One region of the Promicromonospora vindobonensis genome, then DNA from elsewhere that is predicted to be linked to it. Evidence: riboswitches for the same ligand, from Rfam matches in the RefSeq annotation. Region 1 holds a riboswitch; the other holds the start of a gene.

Region 1 (4,025 bases):
ACCGATCGCCGCCCGGATCCGGGCCGGCTCGCGACGCACGTCGTGGCCCGCGACGCGCAGCTCGCCCGCGTCGGCCGTCAGCAGCGTGGACAGGATGTTGACCAGGGTGGTCTTGCCCGCGCCGTTCGGCCCGAGCAGCGCGTAGACGGAGCCTGCGGGAACGGCCAGGTCGACGCCGTCGAGCACCTGGTGGTCGCCGAAGGACTTGCGCAGCCCCACGATCTCGATCGCCGCGTGCGCCGGGCCGGCCGGTGGGACGGGGGGTGAGGTCTCTGCCGTTGTCATGACCGCAGCGTGCAGGGTTGACGCTGCGACAAGGTCAAGCCCTGGTGGAGCTGCCCCTGCTGGACGCGTGGTTCGCCCTGGACCGGGCGGCCGACGCCGGGACGCAACAGGCCTGGCTGTTCTCCCGCCGGTCGGGCGGCTTCTGGCAGAAGCTCGGCTTCGCCCGGACGACGACGAGCGCCCTCGCCACCGCACTGCCCGATGCCCACCAGGTGCTGCTGTTCCGCTCGACCGGACAGCTCGACCACGAGGTCGCGTGGCAGCGGCCGCTGCCGGCGTCTGGTAATTTCGCCGCATGAGGTCTCCAGAAGCATCCAGGTTCGGGCTGCCGGTACTCCGGTAGCCCGAGATGCCCCTGTAGAGACCGCCGAGGTACCACCTCGCCCGCCCGCTCCCCGTGACCGAGGTCCGCTGAGCCGGCGCCGTCCGTGCGCATCCGAAGGGCCCCCGTAGTGCCGCTCCGGCCTACCCGTCCCCCTTTCTCCCTTCGGAGCCGCTCATGCCTGTCCTGCTCTACGTGCTCGCCGTCGCGGTCTTCGCGCAAGGCACGTCGGAATTCGTCCTCGCCGGGCTCGTGCCTGGCATCGTTACCGACCTCGGCATCACCCTCGCCCAGGCCGGGTACCTGACCTCGGGCTTCGCGGTCGGCATGGTCGTCGGCGCACCGCTGACGGCAGCGCTCGGCCGCCGTCTGCCGCCCCGCTGGACCCTGTCCGCGTGCCTGCTGGTCTTCGTCGCCGCGCACCTGGTCGGCGCGCTCACCGACCAGTACGCCGTGCTGCTCGGCACCCGGTTCCTGGCCGCCGTTGCCAACGCCGGGTTCCTCGCGGTGGCGCTGTCGACCGTCACGACCATCGTCCCAGCGGGCAGGCAGGGCCGGGCGCTCGCCGCGATCCTGAGCGGCACCACGCTCGCGCTGGTCGCCGGGGTCCCCGCCGGCGCCCTCCTCGGTGAGCTGTGGGGCTGGCGCTCGGCGCTGTGGGCGATCGCGGGGGTGTCGGCACTCGCGCTGGTCGCCGTCGTCGTGCTGACGCCGGCGAGACCGAGTCCGGCCGAGCCGCACGCCCGGGTCGACCTCCGCGCCGAGATCGGCACCCTCCGGTCCCCCGACCTGCTGCGCCACCTCACGCTCGGGGTCGTGGTGAACGGCGCGACCTTCTGCGCGTTCACCTACCTGGCGCCCCTCGTGACGGACGGCGCCGGGCTCGACTCCGCACTCGTGCCGGTCGTCCTCGCGCTCTTCGGCCTGGGCGCCTTCGCAGGCCTGTCGGTGGCAGGCCGCCTCGCCGACGCCCACGGGCACCTCGTCGTCGGGGTGGCCACGCCGGCGCTCGTCGTGGCGTGGACGCTGTGGGCGGCGCTCGCGGACAGCGCCCCCGCGGCGTGGGTGCTCGCCCCGGTGCTTGGCGCACTCTCGTTCGCCACAGGCGGCACGCTGATCGCGCGCAGCATGGCAGCAGCGCAGGGCGCACCGACGATGGGCGGGGCGTTCTCGACCGTCGCGCTGAACCTTGGCGCACTGGTCGGGCCGGTGCTCGGCGGCGCAGCGCTGGGGCCGCTCGGGCTTGCGGGGCCGCTCGTGGTCAGTGCGGCGCTGGCCGCCGTCGCCGTGGTGCTGGGGTGCGTGGCAGGCCGACGTCGGACGGCGGTCCCGGCGAGCTGACCGGCGAACCCGCGCGCACCCGGGGAGCGCTCGGCGCCTGGCACACTTTTAGTGTCAGGCATCGAGCGCCGTCCTCGCCAGGGCCAGCGTCGTCCCGAGGCGTGGACGGGTTTTCGACCACATCGCGGGCATGCTTACGATCCAGGCTCATCATCCAGAGCGGTCGAGAGTCCTGGCTCCACGACACCGCAGCAACCTGCCTCCGGATCGCCGAAGCCGGGCAAGGTGCTAACGCCAGGTCCGATGGAGCTGATTACGCATGGCAGTCGAGTTCACGCACCTGTCCCCCGCCACGATCCTTGGCTACCCGCGCATCGGTCGACGCCGCGAGCTCAAGCGAGCCGTCGAAGCGTCGTGGGCCGGACGCACCACCACCGACGAGCTGGAGACGACGGCCGGCGAGCTGCGGCTGGCCACCGCGCGACACCTCGTCGACCTGGGCCTGGACGCCGGCACGGCCGCCGTCCCCGGCTCGTTCTCGTACTACGACCAGGTGCTCGACGCCGTCGCACTGCTGGGGGCGGTGCCCGAACGGTTCCGGGATCTGGTCCCGACGGACGGGCCGCTCTCCCTCGACGGCTACTTCACGCTGGCCCGCGGCGAGGGCGACAAGCCGCCGCTCGAGATGACCAAGTGGTTCGACACGAACTACCACTACCTGGTCCCGGAGATCGGGCCGGGCACCCCCATCGGGTTCGTGGACGACCGGGTGGTGCGCCAGTTCAGCGAGCTCGCCCAGCCGTCGGACGGCGGCCAGGCCGTCGTGACCCGCCCCGTGCTCGTCGGACCGGTCACGTTCCTGCTGCTCAGCAAGGCGGCCGACGATGCACCCGACGGGTTCCGCCCGCTCGACCGGCTCGACGACGTCGTCGCCGCGTACGCCGACCTGCTGCGCGCGCTGGCCGCAGCGGGCGCGCCCTGGGTGCAGCTCGACGAGCCCGCCCTCGTCACCGACCTGCTCGACGTGCCCTTCGACGAGGTGGCCGACGCCGTCCGCCGGGCCTACGCACGGCTCGCGACGGACCTCTCCCCCGCGTCCCGTGCGGACGGCCTTGCGGAGCGGCCGGCGATCCTGGTCACCGCGCCGTACGGCGACCTGCGCAGCGAGGCCGGCGACGGGCTCGCCCTGCTGGCCGGGACCGATGTCGAGGCAATCGCCGTCGACCTGGTCCGTGGCACGGTCCCTGCCGGTCCGGTGACCGGCCTGGAGACCAAGACCCTGGTCGCGGGAGTGATCGACGGGCATAACATCTGGCGCGCCGACCTCGACGCCCGCCTTGCCACGCTCGAGGGTCTTGCCACGCTCGGCGCCGGGGCGGTCGCCGTCGGCACCTCGACGTCGCTGCTGCACGTGCCGCACGACGTCGCCGAGGAGCCGCGCCTCGACGCAGGCCTGAAGTCCTGGCTCGCGTTCGCCGACCAGAAGGTCGCCGAGGTCGTCACGCTGGCCACCGGCCTGGCGGACGGCCGGACGGCGGTCGCCGACGCGCTCGCCGAGTCCACGGCGGCTGTCCGGTCCCGCGCTCAGGCGACCGGCGTCGTCGTGCCGGCGGTGCGCGACCGGACGGCGGCGCTGACGCCCGACGACGTGGAGCGCGCGCCGTACGCGGAGCGCGCCGCCGCCCAGCAGGCGAGGCTGAACCTGCCGCCACTGCCGACCACCACGATCGGCTCGTTCCCGCAGACCGCCGAGATCCGGACCACCCGCGCCGCCTGGGTGCGGGGCGAGCTGTCCGACGCCGACTACACGGCCGCGATGCGCGCCGAGATCGCGAGCACCGTCGCGCTCCAGGAGGAGCTGGGCCTCGACGTGCTGGTGCACGGCGAGCCCGAGCGCAACGACATGGTGCAGTACTTCGCCGAGCAGCTCGACGGGTTCGCGACCACGGTGCACGGCTGGGTGCAGTCGTACGGCTCGCGCTGCGTACGGCCCCCGATCCTGTGGGGTGACGTGTCCCGGCCCGCGCCGCTGACCGTCGAGTGGACCGCCTACGCTGCGTCACTGACGGACAAGCCTGTCAAGGGCATGCTCACCGGCCCCGTCACCATCCTGGCCTGGTCGTTCGTCCGCTACGAC
Region 2 (4,025 bases), on a different contig from region 1:
GTGGAGTATCCGGCCCGACGGCCACCGCCCGGTACATCACATCTGGGGCATGTCCGCCATGCGATGGGGAGACACACGTCGGACCCACGGGCCGGACGAGCGGCCCGTGGGTCCGACAGGTGCGGGCGTCGCCCACAGGGGTCAGGACTCGATGGTCTGCTGGCTCTCCGCATCCTGGCCGATCGGGGTCGCACCGGCGGTGTGTGCCACCTCGACCCGGCGCGGCTTCGCCTCCTCGCTGACCGGGATGGTCAGCGACAGCACGCCGTCGGCGTACGAGGCCGAGATGCTGTCGAGAGCGAGCCCGCGGCCCACCGTGAGCTGCCGTGCGAACGTCCCCGCGGGCCGCTCGCGGACCAGCCACTGGGCGTCGGCGTCTGACCGTTGCGTGCGCTCGGCGCGGACGGTGAGCGTCCGGTCCTCGACCGACACGTCGATGGTGCCGGGGTCGACACCGGGCAGGTCCATCGACAGGACGTAGTGGTCACCCGTGCGGAACAGGTCCATCGGCATGCCGCCCGACTGGCGTGCGTTGCCGGCGAACGTGCTGAACAGCCTGTCCATCTCCCGGAACGGGTCCCAGTAGGTAGCCATCGCGCATCACCTCCTACGACGATGCGGCCCTGGCCCCTCCAGGGCCGCAGCGCTCGACGGCGGGTCCGGCCGCCGTCCGGCTACGCCATAATTTTGGCACTCTCACCCCGAGAGTGCCAAGTGTGAGAGCAGTTGATCACTCCCGGCGAACGGCGGGTCAGGCTGCGGCACGGCCCGTCAGGCCCACGCGTTCGAGGAGGTCGAGCGCCGGCCGGTGCTTGTTGAACGTGTACACGTGTACGCCCGGCGCTCCGGCGTCGAGCACCTCGCGGGCGAGCGCCGCCGAGTACTGGATGCCGTGCTCGTGCTGCGCCTCGGGGTCGACGGCGCCGTCGGGAGCCGTGAGCCCGTCGAGGTCCCGCAGCAGGTCTGCCGGCGCGACCACGCCCGTCAGCTCCTCGACGCGGCGTAGCCGGCGGGCCTCCGTGGTGGGCAGGATCCCGGCGAGGATCGGGATGGTCACGCCCGCCGAACGCGCCGCCTCGACGAACCCTGTGTAGGACTCGGCCCGGTAGAAGAACTGGGTGATCGCGAAGCTCGCACCGGCCTCCTGCTTCTCCAGCAGCCGCCGCACCTCCTGGTCGCGCGTCGTGCCGGCCCCGGCGTTGCCGTCCGGGAACGTTGCAACTGCGATGGTGAGCGGGCGGGTGGCGGCCCGCAGGGCGGCGCTGGCGTCGGCGGCGACACGGCGCTGGTCCACCTGCGTGAGCAGCCGGACCAGGTCGACGCTGGAGCTCACGCCGTCCGGCGACGGACGCCAGTTCGGCTCGTCGCGCGGCGGGTCGCCCCGCAGAGCGAGGAAGGACCGCACGCCTGCCTCGAGGAACTCGTCGATCACCTCGGACACGTCCTCACGCGACGCACCCACGCAGGTCAGATGGGCCACCGGCAGCACCGGCGTGCCGCGGAGCAGCGTGGCGAGGACCTCGCGGGACGTCGCCCGGTCGCCCCCGGCAGCGCCGTAGGTGACGGAGACGAAGTCGGGCCGTGCCGCCACGAGCCGCTGTGCCGTCTCCCAGAAGTTGGGCGCGGCCTCTGGCCGACGCGGTGGCATCAGCTCGAACGACACTGTGGGGCGGTGCGGATAGGCCTCGACAACCATGGTTGCTCCATCGAACCTGGCGTGAGCACCTTACGTCCACGCGCCACGGCTGCGGGGCAGGAAGTCTGCAGGTTGCTGCGGTGTCAGGGAGCCAGGACTCTCGACCGCTCTGGATGGGATCGCCACCATGCTAAGCGATTGTCCAGCACTGGGACGGAATTCGTCCGGCGGTCGAGACGGCCTGGTCCACCGTGCAGCCGAAGCACGCTCCTGACTACTTCACCGACCCCGCCACGAGGCCGCCCACCAGCCGCTTCTCGATGGCCATGAACAGGATGATCACCGGGACGATCGCCACGATCGACACCCCGAACACGTAGTGCCACGACGTCTCGTACTGACCGACGAACTTGGTGAGCGCCACCGACAGCGGCTGGTTGCCCGGCGTCGTGAGCAGCACCAGCGAGGCGGCGAACTCGTTCCAGGACGCGACGAACGTGAAGATCACGGCCGTCACGATCCCCGGCCAGACGAGCGGCAGGTTGATCTTCGTCAGGACGGTGAAGGTGCCCGCGCCGTCGATCTGTGCCGCCTCGTCGACCTCCTTCGGGATCGCGGCGAAGAAGCTGTGCATGATCCAGACGGCGAACGAGAGGTTGAACGCGGCGTTGACCAGGATCATGGCCGCCCATGTGTCGAGGATCCCGATGGCGATGAACTCGCGGAACAGGCCCGACGTGAGCACCGCCGGCTGGATCATCTGGGTGACGATCACGAGGAACAGGAAGACGAACCGCCCCCGGAACCGGAACCGCGCCGTGTAGTACGCGGCGGGCAGCGCCACCACGAGCACGAGCAGCGTGGCACACAGCGAGATGACGAGGGTGGAGATGACGTTCTGCGCCAGCGGGGTCTCGGGCGTCGACCACATCGTGACGTAGTTCTCCCAGTGCCACTCCGTGGGGAAGTACGTCGGGTCCACCGACCTGATCTCCGCCTTCGTCTTCACCGAGCCGAAGAACATGATCAGGTACGGGAGCAGGAACACCACCAGCACCACGAGCCCGGTGAACATGCGGAGCAGGACGGACCCGATGGGCACCTGGTCCGCGGTGTACTTCCGCACCCGCCGCCGGTTGTCCGACGGCGGACGGGCCGCCTGGCGTGGTGCCGTCCCCGATTCGGCGATCGCAGTCATCAGACCTCCTTGAGGGGGCGGACGACCCGCACGTACACGGCCACGATGACGATGACCACGAAGAACGCGATCACGGAGAGTGCACTGGCGAGGTCGATCTGCCGCTGGTTCTGCAGATACTTGAAGATCATGGTCATGATCGTGTCGGCGTCGTAGCCGGGGATGGACCCCGTCATGACCCGCAGGATCGGCAGCGAGTTGAACACGTTGATGATGTTGATCAGCACCGCCACCGACACCGCGCCCCGCAGCTGGGGCAGCACCACGCTGAAGTACGTCCGCAAGCCTCCGGCGCCGTCGATGCGCGCCGCCTCGACGGTCTCGCCAGGAACGGACTGCAGGCCGGCCAGGATCGTGTAGGTGGTGAACGGCAGCGACACGAACACCGCCACCACCATGGCCCACGCGAACGCCGTGACCGGATGCCTGGTCCAGCCGTAACCCTCTGGCGACGCGATGAGGCCGACGTCCACGAGGAACGAGTTGATGATGCCGAAGTACGGCTCGAGGCCGTAGTGCACCACCATCGTCGTCATCACGACGCTCGACGCCCACGGCACGATGACCGCCATGCGTACCAGGCGACGGCCGGGGAACGACTTGTTCAGCAGCGCGGCGAGCGCGAGCGACCCGACAAGGGTGGCGCCGACGACGCCGACCACCCACACGACGGTGCGCCCGAGGATCGGCCAGAAGTACTGGAAGCCGATCACCGTCGCGAAGTTCGCGAGACCTACACCCCCGTCATCCAGCCCACTCTGGCTGATGTCGCGCGTCGAGTTCCAGAACATGACGCCCACCGGGAACAGGACCACGGCCGCGATGAGTGCGACCGCGGGCCCGATCCACGGCAGGGCCTTCAACAGGTCCTTCACGAGGCTCCCCGTGCTTTCAGTTCAGCGTTGCGTGTACGGCGGACATCAGCCCTCGTCGACCTGGGCCTGGATCTCGGCGAGGACGTCCTTGGCCGACTTCTTGCCGTCGAGCTGTCCGAACAGCGCCTTGAACGCCGAGTCCGCTGCTGTCCAGTCGGGGTTGGTGCTCGGGTAGAACTGCGCGTCCGGCAGGGTCTCGAGGAACGGGGCGAGCGCCTCGTCGTCGCCCAGCTCGTCCGAGCCCGACAGGGTGGTGGGCAGGAAGCCCTCGGCCTCGACCCACGGGACGTAGACGTCCGCGGAGTACAGGTAGTCG

What was found. Region 1 has a riboswitch for S-adenosylmethionine ahead of metE (5-methyltetrahydropteroyltriglutamate--homocysteine S-methyltransferase). Riboswitches for the same ligand answer to the same signal wherever they lie in the genome.
Region 2: another riboswitch for S-adenosylmethionine. It lies ahead of ACFS27_RS11075 (methylenetetrahydrofolate reductase); the one in region 1 lies ahead of metE (5-methyltetrahydropteroyltriglutamate--homocysteine S-methyltransferase).

Annotation. Positions count from the first base shown of each region.
Region 1 is NZ_JBHUOG010000002.1:690,454-694,478, reverse strand. It holds gene ACFS27_RS16260 (ABC transporter ATP-binding protein) at 1-285, opposite strand, end outside; gene ACFS27_RS16255 (hypothetical protein) at 330-584, shown strand; gene ACFS27_RS16250 (Cmx/CmrA family chloramphenicol efflux MFS transporter) at 785-1,948, shown strand; SAM riboswitch class I at 2,096-2,198, shown strand; gene metE (5-methyltetrahydropteroyltriglutamate--homocysteine S-methyltransferase) at 2,208-4,025, shown strand, end outside.
Region 2 is NZ_JBHUOG010000001.1:2,446,923-2,450,947, reverse strand. It holds gene ACFS27_RS11080 (Hsp20/alpha crystallin family protein) at 142-594, opposite strand; gene ACFS27_RS11075 (methylenetetrahydrofolate reductase) at 752-1,696, opposite strand; SAM riboswitch class I at 1,701-1,816, opposite strand; gene ACFS27_RS11070 (carbohydrate ABC transporter permease) at 1,911-2,834, opposite strand; gene ACFS27_RS11065 (carbohydrate ABC transporter permease) at 2,834-3,709, opposite strand; gene ACFS27_RS11060 (extracellular solute-binding protein) at 3,755-4,025, opposite strand, start outside.